Regions from separate parts of the Mesorhizobium sp. P2_B5 genome, predicted to be linked through region 2. Evidence: predicted binding sites of a transcription regulator. Region 2 holds the regulator's gene; the other holds the start of a gene.
The links. Region 2 encodes LexA, which represses DNA repair genes until DNA is damaged. Its sites were predicted from a motif close to TGTTCNNNNTGTGTTCNG; they were not measured.
Positions count from the first base shown of each region.

Region 1: AC1D1N_RS08750 (ATP-dependent helicase) is a predicted target of LexA. The motif match lies at 2,670-2,687, and genes of this name have one in related genera.

Region 1 is NZ_JBFUDJ010000002.1:455,511-464,960, forward strand. It holds gene AC1D1N_RS08745 (glucose/quinate/shikimate family membrane-bound PQQ-dependent dehydrogenase) at 1-2,210, opposite strand, end outside; gene AC1D1N_RS08750 (ATP-dependent helicase) at 2,728-5,403, shown strand; gene AC1D1N_RS08755 (ABC transporter permease) at 5,425-6,465, opposite strand; gene AC1D1N_RS08760 (ATP-binding cassette domain-containing protein) at 6,462-7,259, opposite strand; gene AC1D1N_RS08765 (substrate-binding domain-containing protein) at 7,347-8,360, opposite strand; gene AC1D1N_RS08770 (sugar phosphate isomerase/epimerase family protein) at 8,465-9,373, opposite strand; gene AC1D1N_RS08775 (Gfo/Idh/MocA family protein) at 9,370-9,450, opposite strand, start outside.
Region 2 is NZ_JBFUDJ010000003.1:216,610-226,059, reverse strand. It holds gene AC1D1N_RS13760 (ComEC/Rec2 family competence protein) at 1-2,129, shown strand, start outside; gene lexA (transcriptional repressor LexA) at 2,136-2,888, opposite strand; gene AC1D1N_RS13750 (molybdopterin molybdotransferase MoeA) at 3,006-4,211, opposite strand; gene moaC (cyclic pyranopterin monophosphate synthase MoaC) at 4,211-4,693, opposite strand; gene trpC (indole-3-glycerol phosphate synthase TrpC) at 4,696-5,508, opposite strand; gene trpD (anthranilate phosphoribosyltransferase) at 5,513-6,523, opposite strand; gene AC1D1N_RS13730 (peptidyl-prolyl cis-trans isomerase) at 6,537-8,432, opposite strand; gene tpiA (triose-phosphate isomerase) at 8,579-9,349, shown strand.

The DNA.
Region 1 (9,450 bases), on a different contig from region 2:
GTGTAGGTCATCGGCGTCGATTGCCCGCCGGCCGGCAGCCTGGCCTGCCAGAGCTGGTTGCCCGACGTCACATCATAGGCGCGCAGATAGTCGTCGACGGCCGCACCCAGGAAGGCAACGCCGCCGGCAGTGATCATCGGTCCGCCAATGCCGGGCACGCCGACCTTCAGCGGCAGCGGCAGCGGTGTCATGTCGTAGACGGTGCCGTTGCGGTGCTTGTAGGCGATCTTGCCGGTTCTGAGATCGGCGCCTGCGACATAGCCCCATGGCGGCGCCTGGCATGGCACGCCGAGTGGCGACAGGAACGGCCCCATCACCACTGCATATGGCGCGCCTTCATTGCGGTTGAGCCCCTGTTCGCTGCCGCGACCTTCATCCGGCGGTGGCACCTGGTCGCGCGGAATGAGCTGCGATTTGAAGGCGAGATAGGTCGGCATGCCGAACATCACCTGCCGCACCGGGTCGACGGCGACGCCGCCCCAATTGAAGGTGCCGAAATTGCCGGGATAGATCAGCGCCCCCTGCACGGAAGGCGGTGTATAGCGGCCCTCATAGCGCAAGCCCTGGAATTCGATCCGGCAGGCCAGCTGGTCGAACATGGTGATGCCCCACATGTCGGCGCCGGTCAGCGGCTTCGGGTTAAAGGACAGATCCGAAACCGGCTGCGTCGGCGAGGTGTGATCACCCTCGACGGCGCCGCCTGGCGCCGGCACTTCCTTGACCGGGATTATCGGTTCGCCGCTGCGCCTGTCGAGCACATAGAGGTCGCCCTGTTTGGTTGGCCCGACCAGCGCCGGCACCAGGCCGGCAGCCGTGGTGATGTCGATCAGCGTCGGCTGCGCCGGCACGTCCATGTCCCAGAGGTCGTGATGCACGGTCTGGCGCACCCAGCGCAATTGTCCGGTGGCAAGATCGAGCGCGGTGATCGAGGAAGAGAACTTCTCGACATTGGCGCTGCGCCCCGCGCCGAGCTGGTCCGGCGTCTGGTTGCCGAGCGGCACGTAGAGAAGGCCGAGCTTCTCGTCGGCGCTCGGTGTCGACCACATGTTGGGTGAGTTGTGGGTGTAGGTCTGGCCCGCCGCTAGCGGTGTCGTCTGGTCCGGATTACCGGAATCCCAGTTCCATACAAGCGCGCCGGTGTCGACATCGAAGGCGCGGATGACGCCGGACGGTTCCTCGGTCGAATAATTGTCGTTGACCGCGCCGCCGACGATGATCTTGCCGCCTGATATCAGCGGCGCCGATGTCGAATAGTAGTAGCCCGACTTCGGGTACGGCATGTTGGTCAACAGGTTCAGCGTGCCGGCTTCGGCAAACGACGGGCAGACCTGGCCATTGGCGGCATCAAGCGCGATCAGCCGCGCGTCCGAGGTCGGCAGATAGACGCGTGTCGCGCAGGGCTGGCCTGCGGCGATCTTGGCATCGGCGTAATAGGACACGCCACGGCAGGTCTGGTGCTGGCGGTCCTTGTCGAGCTTGATCTTGGGGTCGAAGCGCCATTTCTCCTTGCCGGTCGCGGCATCGATGGCGATGGCGAAATTGTGCGGCGTGCAGATGTAGAGCGCATCGCCCACCTTGAGCGGCGTTACCTGATAGGTGGTTTCGCCGATGTCATCCGGACCCTTGACGTCACCGGTTTGGTAGGTCCAGGCCGGCTGCAATTTGGCGACATTGTCCGGCGTGATCTGGTCGAGCGGCGAATAGCGCTGACCATAGGGCGTGCGGCCATAGAAGTGCCACTCGCCCGGAGGCACATTGCCACCGAGATCCGCGGTCGGCGTCACCTTGTCGGCGCTGAGCTCGCCGGCGATGTCCTTGGGATCGGCGGTCATCGAATAGCCGGCCACTGCGAGCGATGCGAGCACCGCCAGGATGAGCGGCGCACGCGCGTCGGGGCCGGTGAGGCCCTGCCTTGCCCACGGCGTCAGCAGCCACAGCGCCAGAAGCACGATGACGCCGCCGCGCGGGCCGAGTTCCCACCAGTCGAAGCCGATTTCCCACACCGCCCAGGCAAGCGTGCAGAGCACGATCGCAGCGTAGAGCCACAGCGCCGTCGATTTGCGCCGGAAAAGCAGCCAGGCGGTTATCAGGAAGGCGAGCCCGGTGATGACATAATACCAGCTGCCGCCCAGCATCACGAGCCGGACGCCGCCGCCGCCAAGTGCCAGGCCGATGAGGAACAGGATGAGGGAGGTGATGACCACAGCCAAGACGATACTCCTTCGACTGTTACGCTTTGCGGCGCCTCTCAGGCAGCCGTCCCTGCCCTGTCGTCAGCTTTCTCCCGCAGGCCGCGTGTGTCAAGCTTGGCCTGCCAGCATAGGGTGAGAACAAGGCGGTCCCTTTGACCGCCTTTCGCGACGGCTTAACGGTGCAGCACATCCATGAGATTTTGACCGGTCGCGCGCTGGACATGCGCAGCGACCATCTCGGTCGGCACTGGGCGATCGGGTCGCCCTTGGCGGCCTCTATATCTGCGACCTTCATTCCAGCACTCGACCTCTTCCACCATGATCCATGGCGCGGCGCGGGATGCCGTCTATGTCGCCGACAAGGTCGGCGAGCGTATGCGGGCAGCAGCCAGGTAGGCCGGGCGAAAGGTTTTGCACAGGCTGTCGGGCGCTGGGGCGATAATATTCGCACGGCGCGCGGGAATCTGGCTTCCAAACCAGAACAAAACGTAGACACTTCTGGTCTTTCGCCGCCGAATCACTACATTCGGGGGCGATGTCCGGCTTTTCGGAAGACATGCCCTTCTTTGACGAACCGAATGCGCGGCCCGCGGCCCCGTCGGGGATCGCCGCGCGCGCCATGGCGGCCCGCAGCGGCCGCAACGAAACGCCTGATTATCTCAGCGGCCTCAACCCCGAGCAGCGGCTGGCGGTGGAAACCACCGAAGGCCCGGTCCTGGTGCTGGCCGGCGCCGGCACCGGCAAGACGCGGGTGCTGACCACCCGCATCGCCCACATTCTCGCAACCGGCCGGGCCTTTCCGTCGCAGATCCTGGCCGTGACCTTCACCAACAAGGCCGCGCGCGAGATGAAGCAGCGCATCGGCATCCTGATCGGTGAAGGCAATGTCGAGGGCATGCCGTGGCTCGGCACCTTCCACTCGATCGGCGTCAAGCTGTTGCGCCGCCATGCCGAGCTGGCCGGGCTCAAATCCGACTTCACCATTCTCGACACCGACGACGTCGTGCGGCTAATCAAGCAGCTGATCCAGGCCGAAGGCCTCGACGACAAGCGCTGGCCGGCCAAGCAGTTCGCGCAGATGATCGACGGCTGGAAGAACAAGGGGCTCGGCCCTGCCGACATTCCCGAAGGCGATGCGCGCAGCTTCGCCAACGGCAAGGGCCGCGAACTCTACAAGGCCTATCAGGAGCGGCTGCAGACGCTGAACGCCTGCGACTTCGGCGACCTGCTCTGCCATCCGATCCGCATCTTCCGCGCCAATCCCGACGTGCTCAAGGAATACCACAGGCGCTTCAAATACATCCTCGTCGACGAATACCAGGACACCAACACAGCGCAGTACATGTGGCTGCGGCTCCTGGCGCAGCGGCCGCAATCCTCCCCCCTTGAGGGGGAGGTGCCCGCGAAGCGGGCGGAGGGGGTCGCCGCAGAAGGCACCACCAAGGCGTCGAGCACTGCCGCGAGGACCCCACCCGACCGGGCTTCGCCCGGCCACCCTCCCCTCAAGGGGGAGGGATCCCAGCGCTCCACCGTGAATATCTGCTGCGTCGGCGACGATGACCAGTCCATCTATGGCTGGCGCGGCGCCGAGGTCGACAACATCCTGCGCTTCGACAAGGATTTTCCGGGCGCCACCATCATCAGGCTGGAGCGCAACTATCGCTCGACCGCGCATATTCTCGGCACCGCCTCGCACCTCATCGCCCACAATGAGGGTCGCTTCGGCAAGACATTGTTCACCGAGAAGGTCGCCGAGGACGACGAGAAGGTGCATGTCCACGCAGCCTGGGATTCCGAGGAGGAGGCCCGCGCCGTCGGCGAGACCATCGAGGCCTATCAGCGCGCCAAGCATAACCTCAACGACATGGCCATTCTTGTCCGCGCGTCCTTCCAGATGCGCGCCTTTGAAGATCGCTTCATCACGCTCGGCCTCAATTACCGCGTCATCGGCGGTCCGCGCTTCTACGAGCGCATGGAAATCCGCGATGCGCTGGCCTTCTTCCGCGTTGTCGCCAATGGCGGCGACGACCTCGCTTTCGAGCGCATCGTCAATGTGCCCAAACGTGGCCTCGGCGAAGCCACCATCCGCCAGATTCACGACACGGCGCGTGCACTGCGCATCCCGATGCTGGAAGCGGCCGGCAACCTCGCCGAAAGCGACGAGCTGAAGCCGAAGCCGCGCGCCGCCTTGCGCGAAGTCGCGGCCAATTTCGAGCGCTGGCAGAAGGCGCTGGAAACCACGCCGCACACCGAACTCGCCGAGACCATTCTGGAGGAGAGCGGCTACACCGACATGTGGAAGAACGACCGCTCGGCCGAAGCGCCGGGCCGGCTGGAAAATTTGAAGGAACTGGTTCGTTCCATGGAGGAGTACGAGTCGCTGCGCTCCTTCCTCGAACATGTGGCGCTGGTCATGGATGCCGAGCAGAATGCCGGGCTCGATGCCGTCAGCATCATGACGCTGCATTCGGCCAAAGGCCTCGAATTTGAGACCGTCTTCCTGCCGGGCTGGGAGGAAGGCCTGTTCCCGCATCAGCGCGCGCTCGACGAAGGCGGCCGTTCCGGACTGGAGGAAGAGCGCCGCCTCGCCTATGTCGGCCTGACCCGCGCCAAGAAGAACCTGCATATCTGGTTCGTCTCCAACCGCCAGATCCACGGCCTGTGGCAGTCGACCATCCCGTCGCGTTTCCTCGAAGAGTTGCCGAACGCCCATGTCGAGGTCGCCGAAAGCGGCAACTCCTATGGCGGCTACGGCAATGCCTATGGCGGCGGTTCCTTTGCTTCCGGTCGTGGCGGCCGCCAGAACCCCTATGGCGCCTCACGTTTCGACAATGTCGGCGCGGAAAAATCCGGCGCCTTCTCCAACACCTATGCGACGCCGGGCTGGCAGCGCGCGCAGGCCAACCGCACCGAGGCGACCGACCGCAACTGGGGCTCGCGCTCCGGCCACCAGGTCGAGCGCATCGGCTATGGCGAGACCGACTCCGGCTATGGCGCCGGCCGCACCTCGGTCAAAGGCCGCACCATCGATGGTGAGCTGGTCGCCAAATCCGTAGCCGACACGCCGTCGCCCTTCAGCGTCGGCGACCGCGTGTTCCACCAGAAATTCGGCAACGGCAACATCTCGGCCATCGAAGGCAACAAGCTGACCATCGACTTCGACAAGGCCGGCCAGAAACGCGTGCTGGACGGGTTCGTCGCGGCGGTGTGAGCTGCCTTAACGGCTACCCCCTCACCTGTACCGCGCCTGGTTCCACTTATGCCCCAGTAGCGACAGGATGATGATCAGCCCGTTGAAGAACTGCACATAGAAGCCGCTCAGCCCCGCCGCCACCACGCCGGTCTGGATGAAGGCGACGGTGACCGCGCCGATGGCGCCGCCCGCAACCGTGCCGATGCCGCCCCAGGTCGGCGTGCCGCCGACGAACACCGAGGCCAGCACCGGCAGGAGATAGCCGTCTCCGGCCGTCGGCCACCAGGTGAAGTTGATCATCACCGAGAACGTGCCGGCGATCGCAGCGCCTATGCCGACGAAGACGAACACTTTCACCCGCACACGCTTGACGTCGATGCCCATCTGTTGGGCGCTGTCGGGATTGTCGCCGACCACCCTGACCTGCGCGCCGAAGCGGTGGCGGTTGTAGAGCATCGCTGACAAAACGACGAAGGCGAGCGCCCAGAAGATCTGCACCGGGACACCCCACACCTGGCTGGAGAAGATCTTGTAGGCCCAGCTGTCGGCAAGTCCGGTCAGCGCCGTCGACTTGCCCTCGTTGATGATCTGGATCAGGCCGCGCAGCAAAAAGTTCATGCCGAGCGTGGCGATCAGCGACGACAGCCCGCCATAGACGACCAGCGATCCGACGAGGAAGCCGAGCAGCGTCCCGGTGACGATTGCTGCCGCAATGCCGAGGAACGGATCGTAGCCGGCCTGCACCACCAGCGCAAACACCCAGGAGGCAAAGCCCATCGTTGCCGGAAACGACAGGTCGATCTCGCCGCAGGTGACGACGAAGACCAGCGGCACCACCACGAACAGCGCGACCGGCAGCGTCGTCAGCACCGAACTGTAGAGATACCAGGTCGTGAACACGGTCGGGTTGGCGACCAGGAACACCGCCATCATGACGATGAACACGGCGAGCGTGCCGAGAGCGGCGCGATTATCGATGACGAAGCCGCGCAGCCAGTGATCGGACGGGTGTTTCCACTCAGGTCGCGCTGCCTCACCGCCGAGCGGGCTCTGCAGATCGGGTTCCATGGTCTTGCTCATCGCACTGCCCTCCCTGCGTCGCCGGCATCGTGCAATCCAGCCAATCCGCCGGGGTGCGCCACGTCTTCCATGAAATTGATGAGATCCTCGGCCGAGTTGACCTCGGTGCGGTCGGCGGTCAGCGCCACCTTGCCGCGGTCCAACACCACGAAGCGGTCGGCAATGTCGAAGACATGGTGGATGTTGTGGCCGATGAACAGGATCGAGCGGCCGCTTGCCCGCACCTGGCGCACGAAGTGAAAGACCTTGGCGGTCTCGGTCAGCGACAGCGCCGTCGTTGGCTCGTCGAGGATGATCAGCTCGGCCTGCTTGTAGATGGCGCGCGCGATCGCCACGCCTTGGCGTTCGCCGCCCGAGAGCTGGCCAACGATCGAATGCGGCGTGAACACCTTCGAGGTGAAGCCGATTTCGCGCATCAGCCGGCTCGCCTCCTCGATCTCCTTGTTGACCTTCAGAAAGCCCATGAAGCCAGTGAGTTCGCGACCCATGAAGATGTTGCGCACGATGGTCTGCTGCACCGCCAGCGCCCGGTCCTGGAACACCGTCTCGATGCCGGCGTCGCGCGAGCGCGCCGCGCTCCAGCCGGTCACCGGCTTGCCACGCACCAGGATCTCGCCGCTGGTCGGCTTGACGACGCCCGACAGGATCTTGATCAGCGTCGACTTGCCCGCGCCATTGTCGCCGATCAGGCCGACCACCTCGCCGCGGTCGACCGAGAGATTGACCCCACCCAGCGCATAGACCTGGCCGTAGGATTTGCTGATGTCGCGCAGTTCGATGATGCGTTCGGCCATGGCGATCCTCGCGTTTATTGTCGCTTGCCGGCATTCTCGCCGGCGGTCCTGCCGGCCGGGCTTGGGCCCAGCCGGCAGCTTGGGAGGTCAGCGCAGCGCCTGCTTGGCGAGCTCGGCGACAATCTCGTAATTCTGCGGCGTGACGAAGCCGGCGCCGGTGTCGACATTCATCGGCGCCAGGCCCAGCACCACCTGCTGGCAGAGGCTGAGGATCGGCAGGTAGCCCTGCAGGAACGGCTGCTGGTCGGCCGTCAGCTGCACCCAGCCGCCCTTGAACGCCTCGACGATCTGCGGGCTAGTGTCGAAACCGAAATTGAAGATGTCGCCGGGCTTGCGGCCTGCCGCCTGCATGTAGGTGGCGACATTGCCGAGCATCTGGCCGCCGGGATAGCCGACCGCCTTGACGTCAGGATTGTTGAGGAGCGCTGCCGTGATCACCGGGATCGCCAGATTGGGGTCGGACGCCCATTCGCCGCTCGGCGGAGACGACAGCTGGATGACCTCGACGCCGGCCTCCTTGAGCGCGGCCACCGTGCCGCGCTCGCGCGCCCCGCGGGCCTCGTTCTCGAACGGCCCGATCATGATCGCCTTGTCGCCGGACTTGAGCTTGCCGAGCTTGAACGCCTCGGCGCCGAGAGCGCGGCCCTGCTGTTCCTGCTGGGCGCCGACATAGCCGCCGCCGAACGCTTCCACCACCTTCGGCACCGGCACGTTCTGGTACATCATCTTGATGCCGTCCTTATGCGCCTGCTCGGCCAGCGGCATGATCGCGGCGTCGCCGGGATGGCCCATCATGGCGATGCCGTTTGGCTTCACGGCGACGGCCTCGCGCAATTGCTGCACCATCTTCTCGACGTCCCACTGCGAGAAGATGTAGTCGACCTTCGGTCCAAGATCGGCCGCCGCCTGCTTGGCGCCATTATAGACGATGGTTCCAAAGGCGTCGCCCTCGGCGCCGCCGACGAAGAAGCGGATGTGGACGTCCTTGCACCACTGGGCGTCGAGCGCCTGCGCCGGCAAAGTGGAGATGGCGGCGCAGAGCGCGGTGGCGGCGGCCACGACGGTCGAGCGCAGAAGTGTCGTTCTCATTGCGATGCTCATACACGTTCCTCCCTTTTGTCCTCGGTGAGCCGAGGGGTTTCGTCATTCGCTTGACAGCAGTGCTCAACACTCTTCTCCGGCCGGCTCCTCCCGCCGGCCGCTCCTCACGCCGGGTTCGGCAGATAGGTCGCACCTCCCCGGCATTGCTTGAGATAGTCGAGCGCGCGCACCTGGCCGGTGATCTCGAGATCGCCGCGATAGACCGGATCGTGCCAGCCCTCGATGTCGATGGCGCCCTTGTAGCCGGCCAGCCGCAATTCGCTGATCACCCGCGTCCAGTCGCTGTCGCCGAAACCGGGCGTGCGCATCTGCACGAAGGGCAGCCGGCCGAACACGCCGTGCTCGCGGATCACATCCCAGCGCACCGTCGCGTCCTTGCCGTGGACATGGAAGATGCGCGGCGCCCATTTGCGGATCTGCGGGATCGGATCGATCAGGTAGACGAGCTGATGGCAGGGCTCCCATTCCAGCCCGAGATTGTCGTCGGGCAATTCGTTGAACATCAGTTCCCAGGCATCCGGGTTGTGGGCGATGTTCCAGTCGCCGGTTGCCCAGTTGCCATCCATGGCGCAGTTCTCGAACGCGATGCGCACGCCCTTGTCGGCGGCGCGTTTTGCCAGCAGGCCCCAGACCTCGCGGAAGCGCGGCAGGCTGTCGGTCAACTTCTTGCCGCGCAGGCGACCGGTGAAGCCGCTGACCATCGAGGCACCGAACAGATGCGCATTGTCGATGACGGTTTCCCAGGCCGCGAGCACGCCGCGATCGACTTCGCCATCCTCCAGCGGATTGCCGAACACGCCGAGCGAGGACACGCTGACATCGGCATCGCCGATCGCCTCGCGGATCTCACCGGCGAGCCGCGGCAGATCCTTGCCGCCGAGCGTCTGCCAGAAGAAGGGCTGGATGCTCTCGAAACCGAGCGGCAGGATCTGCTTGATGTAGGCTGCCGGGTCATCGAGATTGGCCCGCACCATGGTGCCGATCCGGATGTCGAGAAGCGGGTTTGGCATCATTGTGTTTCCTGTGTGGGGATAGCCACCCGGCGCCCGGTCTCGGCGCTCTCGATCGCGCCAAAAACCATGGCCAGGCT
Region 2 (9,450 bases):
TGGCGGCCGGCGTCATCATTTATTTCTCGCTGGCCAGCGAGCCGGGCTTTGCCCAACCAATCGCGATTGTGCTGCTCATGGCCTGTTGCGCAGCCGTCGCGCGGTCCTGGCCGAAGACGCATCTGCTCTGCGTGGCCGCGATGCTGTGCGCGCTTGGGGTGGTCGCCGCCAAGGTCGAGACCTGGCGCGCCGGAACGCAAATGCTGGGCTCCGAGATCCAGACACGGCTGACCGGACGCGTCGTCAGCCTTGAGGAGATGGAAAACGGCCGCGTCAGGCTGACGCTCGACATTGTTTCCACCGCTCACCCAAAGCTGCACTACGCGCCGGAGCGGGTCAGGCTCTCGGCGCGTGGGATTCCGGCCGATATGACCGCCGGCTCCCTCATCACCGGCTATGCCAGACTGTTGCCGCCGACGGGTCCGGTGCGACCGGAGAGCTACGATTTCTCCTTCGACAGCTATTTCGCCGGGATCGGCGGCAGCGGCTTCTTTCTCGGCAATCCGAAAACCATTGCTTCGCAGGGCCCGCCGCCGCTGACCGCACGGCTCTCTTCGGCAATCGAGAATGCGCGCGAAAACATTGCCGACCATATCAGGGGCAAGATCGGCGGCGCCGAAGGCGAGATTGCCGCGGCGCTCATTGTCGGCGTTCGCGCCGGCATTCCGGACGAGGTCAACGAGGCTATGCGGCGCACTGGCATCTACCACATCATCTCCATTTCCGGCCTGCACATGGCGCTGGTCGCCGGCACCATCATGGCATTGTTGCGCGGCGCCTTCGCGCTGTTTCCCGATTTCTCCTCGCGCCGGCCTGTCAAGAAATATGCCGCCGCCGCGGCGCTTGTTTCCATCGCCGCCTATCTCGTCATTTCAGGCATCGTGGTTGCCGCCGAGCGCAGCTTCATTATGCTGGCGGTCATGCTTGTCGCGGTGCTGTTTGATCGCGCAGCGCTGACCATGCGCAATCTGGCGATCTCGGCCATCGCCGTCATCCTGGTGTCGCCGCATGAGGTTGTCGGCCCGAGTTTCCAGATGTCGTTTGCCGCCACCGCCGCCCTTGTCGGCGCCTATGCCGGCTGGGCCGACTACCGCGCCGACAAGGTGAGAACGCCGCCCGCAAGGCGCTCGTTCGTCGGCTTTCTGTCGCGAAAATTCCTGCTGGCCATGGGCGGCCTCGCCATGACATCGATCATCGCGGGCAGCGCCACTTTGCTGTTTGCCATCTGGCATTTTCAGCGCGTGTCGCCACTCAGCCTGCTCGCAAATCTGGCCGTGATGCCGATTGTGTCGTTGATCGTCATGCCCTTCGCCGTGCTCAGCGCGCTGGCCATGCCGTTCGGCGCCGATGGACCGTTCCTTTATTTGATGGGCAAGGGCCTGGCGGCGATGATCGCCATCTGCGCCTGGATTTCCGAACGTTCGCCGGTCGATGCCGTCGGCCTGATCTCTATCCGCTCGGTGCTGCTGGTGGCGGTCGCGCTCGTCATCGCCACCATGGCCACCACCTGGCTGAGGCTGGCGGCCGTGCCTTTTGCGCTGGCCGGCCTGTTGACTGTGCCACAGGTGCGCACGCCCGATGTGCTCATCTCCGAGGATGCGCACCTGGTGGCCGTGCCGATCGGAGGCGGCGAGCTCGCCCTCAATCGCGAACGCTCCAACGAATTCACCACAGACAACTGGAAACGCGCGCTGAGGGCCGAAACCATAATCCCGCCTGAGATTTTCGAGGCAACGGACACGCGGTTCGATCTAGACCCGCTCGACCTGCCGCCAGGCTCGCCTTTCTATTGCACAGGCAATCTCTGCATTGCCCGGCACCTGACCGGAGCCATCATCGCGCTGGCAAAAGACCGCAACACAGCGCGGCCAGCCTGCGCTTTCGCGAGCCTGATCGTCATCGACGACGCCACTGCCTACAATCCGTGCCGCGACCCGCTGGTGCTGGTCGTGACCAAGAAGCAACTTGCCCGCGATGGCAGTGCCGCCGTCTTCTTCGACCCACAATCGGCCGCGACAGCGCCAATGATCCGTTTCGCCGTCGACAAACCCTATCGTCCCTGGCACGAGCAACGCCGCTTCTCACGCGAAGCACGCGGTCTGCCGCCTTACCAGCAGCGCGAAAAGTAAGCCGCCTCAGTAGCGCCGGATCAGGCCGACCAGCTTGCCCTGCACCTTGACCCTGTCCGGCCCGAAGATGCGGGTTTCGTAGGCCGGGTTGGCGGCTTCCAGCGCGATCGAGGCGCCCTTGCGGCGGAAGCGCTTCAACGTCGCTTCCTCTTCATCGACCAGCGCCACCACGATCTCGCCAGGGCTCGCCGTATCGGCATTGCGGATGATGACCGTGTCGCCGTCGAAAATGCCGGCCTCAATCATCGAGTCACCCTTGACCTCAAGTGCGTAGTGTTCGCCGCCCATGATCATGTCCGGCGGCACCGAGATCGAATGCGTCTGGTGCTGGATGGCGTCGATCGGCACACCGGCGGCGATGCGGCCCATCACCGGGATCGACACCGCAGAAACGGCGTCGTCATTGCCGGCCGACATCGAACGAGACGAGGAGGCCGGCTTGATCTGGCGGCCGAGACCGCCTTGCCCCTGACCGCCTTGACCGAGGCTGCCCTGGATGATGCTCGGCGAGAACTTCTTCGCCGCATTGAGGCCGGGTGCGATCGAGTCGGGCAGCCGCAGCACTTCCAGTGCACGCGCCCTGTTCGGCAGCCGGCGAATGAAGCCGCGCTCCTCAAGCGCCGTGATCAGGCGGTGAATGCCGGACTTGGACGCGAGGTCGAGCGCCTCCTTCATCTCGTCGAAAGACGGCGGGATTCCGCTCTCCTTCAGGCGTTCATGGATGAACATCAGAAGTTCATGTTGTTTGCGCGTCAGCATCGCGGCTCCCACGGGTTCTGAAACCAGAATCGGAAAAAACAAACCCAGAACAAACACTATCTGTTCCAGTTGTGTTCCGCAACCTTTTAAAGTTTAATGAATGTGTTGACGTTTTGTTCAGCGTAACATCAGGACGCTGCAGGCGGCACCCGCGGCGGCGGCCGGAGCGAAGGGCTCGCGCACGATCAAGCCGTTTGCGTCGGCCAGCATTCTCAGCATCGAGGAATCCTGGATGCCGAACGGCGTCGCCACCCGTGCGCCGGTTTCTTCGCTCACCACGGCGCGCACATAGTCTTGCCTCAGATCATTGGCCGGCATCGCGGCGCCAAGCTGCGCCGGGCGGATGTCCTGCCGGTACGTGCGGCCGCCGAGCTGCGCCAAAAGCGGCTTCAAAAACAGCTGCGAACAGACCAGGCTCGCCACGGGATTACCGGGCAGGCCGATGCACCTGATGTCGCCGAGACGCCCGAACATCAGCGGCTTGCCCGGGCGCATTGCGAGCTTCCAGAAATCGAGCTTCATGCCTTCGCCGGTCAGCACGTCATGCACGAGGTCGTGGTCGCCGACCGAAGCGCCGCCGAGCGTGACGATGACGTCCGCCTTTGCCGCGACAGCCTTTTTCACCAGTGCTGCGATCGCTTCCTTGCGGTCGGCCGCGATACCGAGATCGAGCGCGCGCGCGCCGACCGACTGCGCGGCTGCCGCGACGCCATAGGCGTTGGACGAGATGATCTGGTCGGGGCCAAGCGCACTGCCCGGCGGCAGCAACTCGTCGCCGGTTGCGATGATGGCCACCAGCGGCCGTTGCACCACGTTCAGGGTCGGGTGATTGGCCGATGCCGCCAGCGAGAGTGCTGCCGGATCGAGCTCGCGGCCTTTTTCCAGCAGGACGTCGCCTTGTGCAAAATCCAGACCACGGCGGCGGATGTTACGGTCTTTTGCGGTCGGCTCGGTGACCTCGATATGGCCATTGCCAAGGTCGCGGACATTCTCCTGGATGACGATGGTGTCGACGCCTTCAGGCAGCGGCGCGCCCGTGAAGATGCGCACGGCCTCAGCCTTGCCGACCGTGCCGTCAAAGCCGCGTCCTGCGGGCGCCATGCCGATCACCGAAAGCCGCGCCGGGGCGGATGCCACATCCTGTGCCCGCGCGGCATAGCCGTCCATGGCGGACGCGTTGAAGGGCGGCTGGGTGCGCAGCGCCACGACAGGTTCCGCCAGCACCCGGCCGGCCGCATCCGCCAGGGCGATGCTTTCACCCGGCAGCGCCGCAGCGCCTTCCAGCAGGCGCTCCAGCGCCTCGGCCACCGGAACCAGCGCCATCAGGCGCCCGCCTTGTAGTCGCCGGACTTGCCGCCGGTCTTCTCCACCAGCCTTATGCCGGAAATCACCATGGCGCGATCGGCCGCCTTGGCCATGTCGTAGATAGTCAGGCATGCCACCGAGGCCGCGGTCAGCGCTTCCATTTCGACCCCGGTCTTGCCGGTGACGCGGGCGAGCGCGGTGACCCTGAGGCCGGGCAGCGCCGCGTCCGGCTCGATGTCGACCGACACCTTGGTCAACAGCAGAGGATGGCAGAGCGGGATCAGCTCATGCGTCTTCTTGGCTGCCATGATGCCGGCGATGCGCGCTGTGCCCAGCACGTCGCCCTTCTTGGCGTCGCCGTCGAGGATCATCTTCAGGGTTTCAGGCCGCATCGAGACAAAGCCCTCGGCGACTGCCGTGCGCGTCGTCTCCGCCTTGTCGCCGACATCGACCATGTTGGCCTCGCCCTTGGCGCCGAGATGGGTGAGGGCCGCTGGCATCCTCAGACGGCCTCTGCCGGCGTCTTGCCCGTCAGAAGCAGGCGCGTTGCCGCCGCCACATCCTGTTGCCGCATCAGGCTCTCGCCGACAAGGAAGGTTTCGATGGCGGCCTTTTGCATCCTGAGGCAGTCGTCGTGGGTGAAAATGCCGCTCTCGCTGACCAGCAAGCGGCCGCCCGGCACCATGGATGCCAGCCGCTCGGAGGTTTCAAGACTGGTCTCGAACGTCCTCAGATTGCGGTTGTTGATGCCGATCAGCCGCGACGACAGTTTTAGCGCGCGCTCGGTCTCGGCTTCGTCATGCACCTCGATCAGCGCATCCATCCCGAGCTCGAATGCGGTCGCTTCCAATTCGCTCGCCAAGGCATCGTCGACGCTGGCCATGATGATCAGGATGGCGTCGGCGCCCCAGGCGCGCGCCTCGTAGACCTGGTAGGGATCGAACAGGAAATCCTTGCGCAGCGCGGGCAGCGACACCGCCTTGCGGGCGTTTGTTAGAAATTCCGGCGCGCCCTGGAAGGACGGCGCATCGGTCAGCACCGAAAGACAGGCGGCGCCGCCTTTTTCATAGGCCTGCGCCAGCGTCGGTGGGTCGAAATCGGCACGGATCAACCCTTTGGAAGGGCTCGCCTTCTTGATCTCGGCTATCAGGGCAAAGTTGCCCGATCTGCGCTTCGCCTCGAGCGCCGCGAGAAAGCCGCGCGGCGCGGCGGCATCCTTCGCCCGTGCCTTGATCTCGGCCAGCGGTATCAGCGCCTTTGCCGCCGCGATCTCGTCGCGCTTGTAGGCCTCGATCTTGCGCAGAATGTCAGCCACGGCCCTATCCGTTCGAAATCTCGACCAGCCTGTCGAGCACGCCTAGCGCCCGGCCGCTGTCGATGGCTTGTGCCGCCGCCGCCATGCCGTCGGCAAGCGTTGTTGCCTTGCCCGCCACCACCATGCCGGCGCCGGCATTCATCAGCACCGTGTCGCGATAGGCGCCGGCAGCGCCGCCCAGCATGTCGCGCAAAGCCTGGGCATTGTAGGCGGCGTCTCCGCCGCGCAACTCGTCCTTGGTGTGGCGCTGCAAACCGACTGCTTCCGGGGTCAGCGTAAAGTGGCGGATCTCGCCACCGGCCAGTTCGGCAACCTGCGTTTCGCCGGTGGTGGTGATCTCGTCATAGCCGTCGCCATGGACGACCCAGGCATGCTCTGTACCCAGCGCCTTCAATGTCTCGGCCACCGGCACGATCCATTCCGGCAAGAACACGCCGACCATCTGGCGGCTTACGCCGGCCGGATTGGACAGCGGTCCGAGCAGGTTGAAGATGGTGCGGGTGCCGAGCTCGACGCGCGTTGGGCCGACATGCTTCATTGCCGGATGATGCGCCGGCGCGAACATGAAGCCGACGCCCGCCTCATGGATGCAGCGGCCGATCGTCTCCGGCGGGATATCGATCTTGACGCCGAGCGCAACCAGCACGTCGGCGGCGCCCGTCAGCGACGACAGGCCGCGATTGCCATGCTTTGCCACCGGCACGCCGCAACCGGCGATGACGAAGGCCGAGGCCGTCGAGATGTTGACCGAATGGGAGTTGTCGCCGCCGGTGCCGACGATGTCGATGGCGCCTTCAGGGGCTTCGACGCGCAGCATCTTGGCGCGCATGGTTGCAACGGCACCGGAGATCTCGCTCACCGTCTCGCCACGTACGCGCAGCGCCATCAGGAAGCCGCCGATCTGGCCCGGCGTCGCGTCGCCCGACATGATGATGTCGAAGGCTTCGCGCGCTTCCTCGAAGGTAAGCGCGGTCCCGCTGGCGACCTTGGCGATATGGATCTTGAGGGCGCTCATGGGGCCAAAACGTTCATTGGGCTACGGCTTGCGCAACGGCGGCCTGGTCGATGCTGACGGCGTATTGCGTCTGCAATTGCGCCACCAACTGGTCGAGCAGATCGTCGGACATGCCTTGCGTGAAGGATTTCTGCGCGTCGTCGGGCACCGAACTGGCGTCGGCTCCGGCCGGCTCGAACACTTCGGCCACCTTGAACAGAATCTGGCCTTCGCCGGTGGGCGAGGGGATCAGCCCTGTGCCGCCTTCGCCGACGCCGAACATCGCTGCAGCGCCGTCCTTGCCGAAATCGACGTCGTCGGCCTCGCGCTTCACGCCGCGCTTGGTCTGCTTTTCGAGCTTCAGTTCGCCGGCGATGACGTCGAGTGTGGTGCCGGCCTTGAGGCGTTTGTCGAGCTCGTCTGCCTTCGCGGTCAGCCGTTTGGTCGTTTCCTCGGTCGTCCAGTCGGCCACCACCCTCTGGCGAACCTCGTCGAGCGTGCGGTCGCGAGCCGGCGTGATCGATGTCAGCTCGTAGAACACGAAGCCATTGTTGGTCGTGGTCAGGGCTTCATTCTCGGTGTTGGGCTCAGCCTCGAACACCGCCTTGATCAGGTCAGGCGATGCCGGCAGGTCCTTGATGATGGTCCCGTCCGGCTTGAGGCCGGTGCGGTCGATGGCCTCGACGGTGACGTCCTTGAGCTTCAGTTTGGCGGCGGCTTCGGCGAGCGTGCTGCCGGCGGCGCGGGTGTCTTCGTAATTGTCGTGCACGTCGAGCAGGATGCGGCTTGCTTCGCCCAGCGCCAGATCCTTGCGGATCTGGTCAGACACTTCGGCCAGCGGCTTCACCACTTCCGGCTTGATCTCGGTGACGCGCAAAAGCACCGGGCCGAACGTGCCCTGGACGACCGGGCTGATTTCGTTGACGGCAAGCGCGAATGCGGCATCGGCGACCGCCTTGTCGCTGATCTTGTCCTTGGAGAGCGTGCCAAGCAGCGTATCGGCCTGGGTCTTTCCTTGCGCGGTGACGATCTTGTCGAAGGTGGCGCCCGTCTTCAGCGAATCGGACGCGGCCTTGGCGGCGTCCAGCGTCGGAAACACCAGCTGTTCGATGGTGCGCATTTCCGGCGTGGTGTAGCGCCCCTTGTTCTTGTTGTAATCGTCGCTGACCTGCTGGTCGGTCACGGCGCTGATATCCATGATGTCTTCAGGCTCGAGCCGGACATAGGAGAATTTGCGGTATTCCGGCGCCGCGTAGGTTTTCTTGTTGGCCTCGAAATAGGCCTGAAGCACGCTGTCGGATGGTGCCTGGATCGGCTCGACCAGCGCCTTCGGCAAGGTCAAATAGTCGATGGTGCGGTCTTCGCCGCGATAGAGCGCGACCGCCTTGAAGAAGGTGTCCGGAGCCTTGAGGCCGTCCGAAACCGCCTCGACGATCTGCTGGCGCACCGCCACCTGAGCCCGGTTCTTCAGATAGTCCTCCGGCCGCATGCCGAGTTCGCGCAGCCGGGATTCGAACAGCCGGCGATCGAACTGGCCATTCGGGCCCTGGAAGGCAGGTTCCTGGCGCGTCAGTTCGGCCAGCCTGTCCTTGGAGAAGCCAAGTCCGAGCTTGCGCGCCTGTTCGTCGAGGACGGCGCCCGACACCAGCTGCGCCAGCACCTGGTTGTCGATGCCATAGGCCTTGGCCTGCTCGCGGCTGATGCGCTGGCCGATCTGCTGCTGCAGCATGTTGATCTGGCGATCGTAGGCGAGGCGGTATTCGGTGATCGACACGGTGGTGCTGCCGGCGGTGATGACCGCGTGATGTCCGGCCAGGAAGCCGCCCGCCATGCGGGTGGTGGCACCCCAGGCAAGGAAACTCAACACCAGCAGCGACAGCAGCGCTTTCGCGACCCAGGTCCCTGCCGCGTTTCTCAATATACCAAGCATTGTTACTTCCGATTTTTGCGCAGTTTTGCGTGCGCCCGAGTCTGAAACAAGCGCAATAGCGCCCTTCCGGCTCACTGTCGATTGCTTTGTGGCCTGATTTTGATAGGGAGGGCGGGACCCCAATGTCGCCCGGAGAACCAGATCCCATGACGCCAGGAATTCGACCGCTCGTTGCCGGCAACTGGAAAATGAACGGCACCAGTGCCTCGCTGAACGAGCTCAGGATGATCGGCAACGGCTTCATGAGCGGGCTCGATGCCGAGACCGAGGCATTGGTCTGCGTGCCGGCGACCTTGCTGTCGCGCGCGGCCGAAATCCTGTCGCGCACGCCGGTGCGGGCCGGGGGCGAGGATTGCCACATCAAGGAGAGCGGCGCGTTTACCGGCTGTGTCTCGGCCGAGATGCTGAAGGATGCCGGCGCCAGCCACGTCATCGTCGGCCATTCCGAATGCCGCGAACAGCGCGGCGAGGACGATGCGATTGTGCAGGCGAAGGCGTCTGCCGCATGGCGAGCCGGGCTTGTGGCCATCATCTGCATCGGCGAAACCAAGGCCGAGCGCGAAGCGGGCGCCGCGCTCGACGTGCTGTCGCGCCAGGTCGCCGGCTCGGTGCCGCCCAGCGCGACGGCGGCCAACACCGTCATCGCCTACGAACCGGTATGGGCGATCGGCACCGGCCTGACGCCGACCGCCGACGACGTGGCCGAGGCGCATGCGCATATCCGCGAAAAATTGTCGGCGGGACTCGGGGCCTCAGCGGCCGGCAAGATCCGCATCCTCTATGGCGGCTCCGTCAAGCCGTCCAATGCGGTCGAACTGCTCGGCGTCAAAAACGTCGACGGCGCGCTCGTCGGCGGCGCAAGCCTGAAGGCGGCGGATTTTCTCGCCATCGCCGAAGCCTACCAGAGTATCGCGTAGGCTCCGCTCCCTCGCCGACTTATGAAACGCCGCGCCGCGGCCGAAATCGTTGCAAAGGGCGCATTGCTTCCCATATTCCGGCCACGGGCTTGGAAATGCCG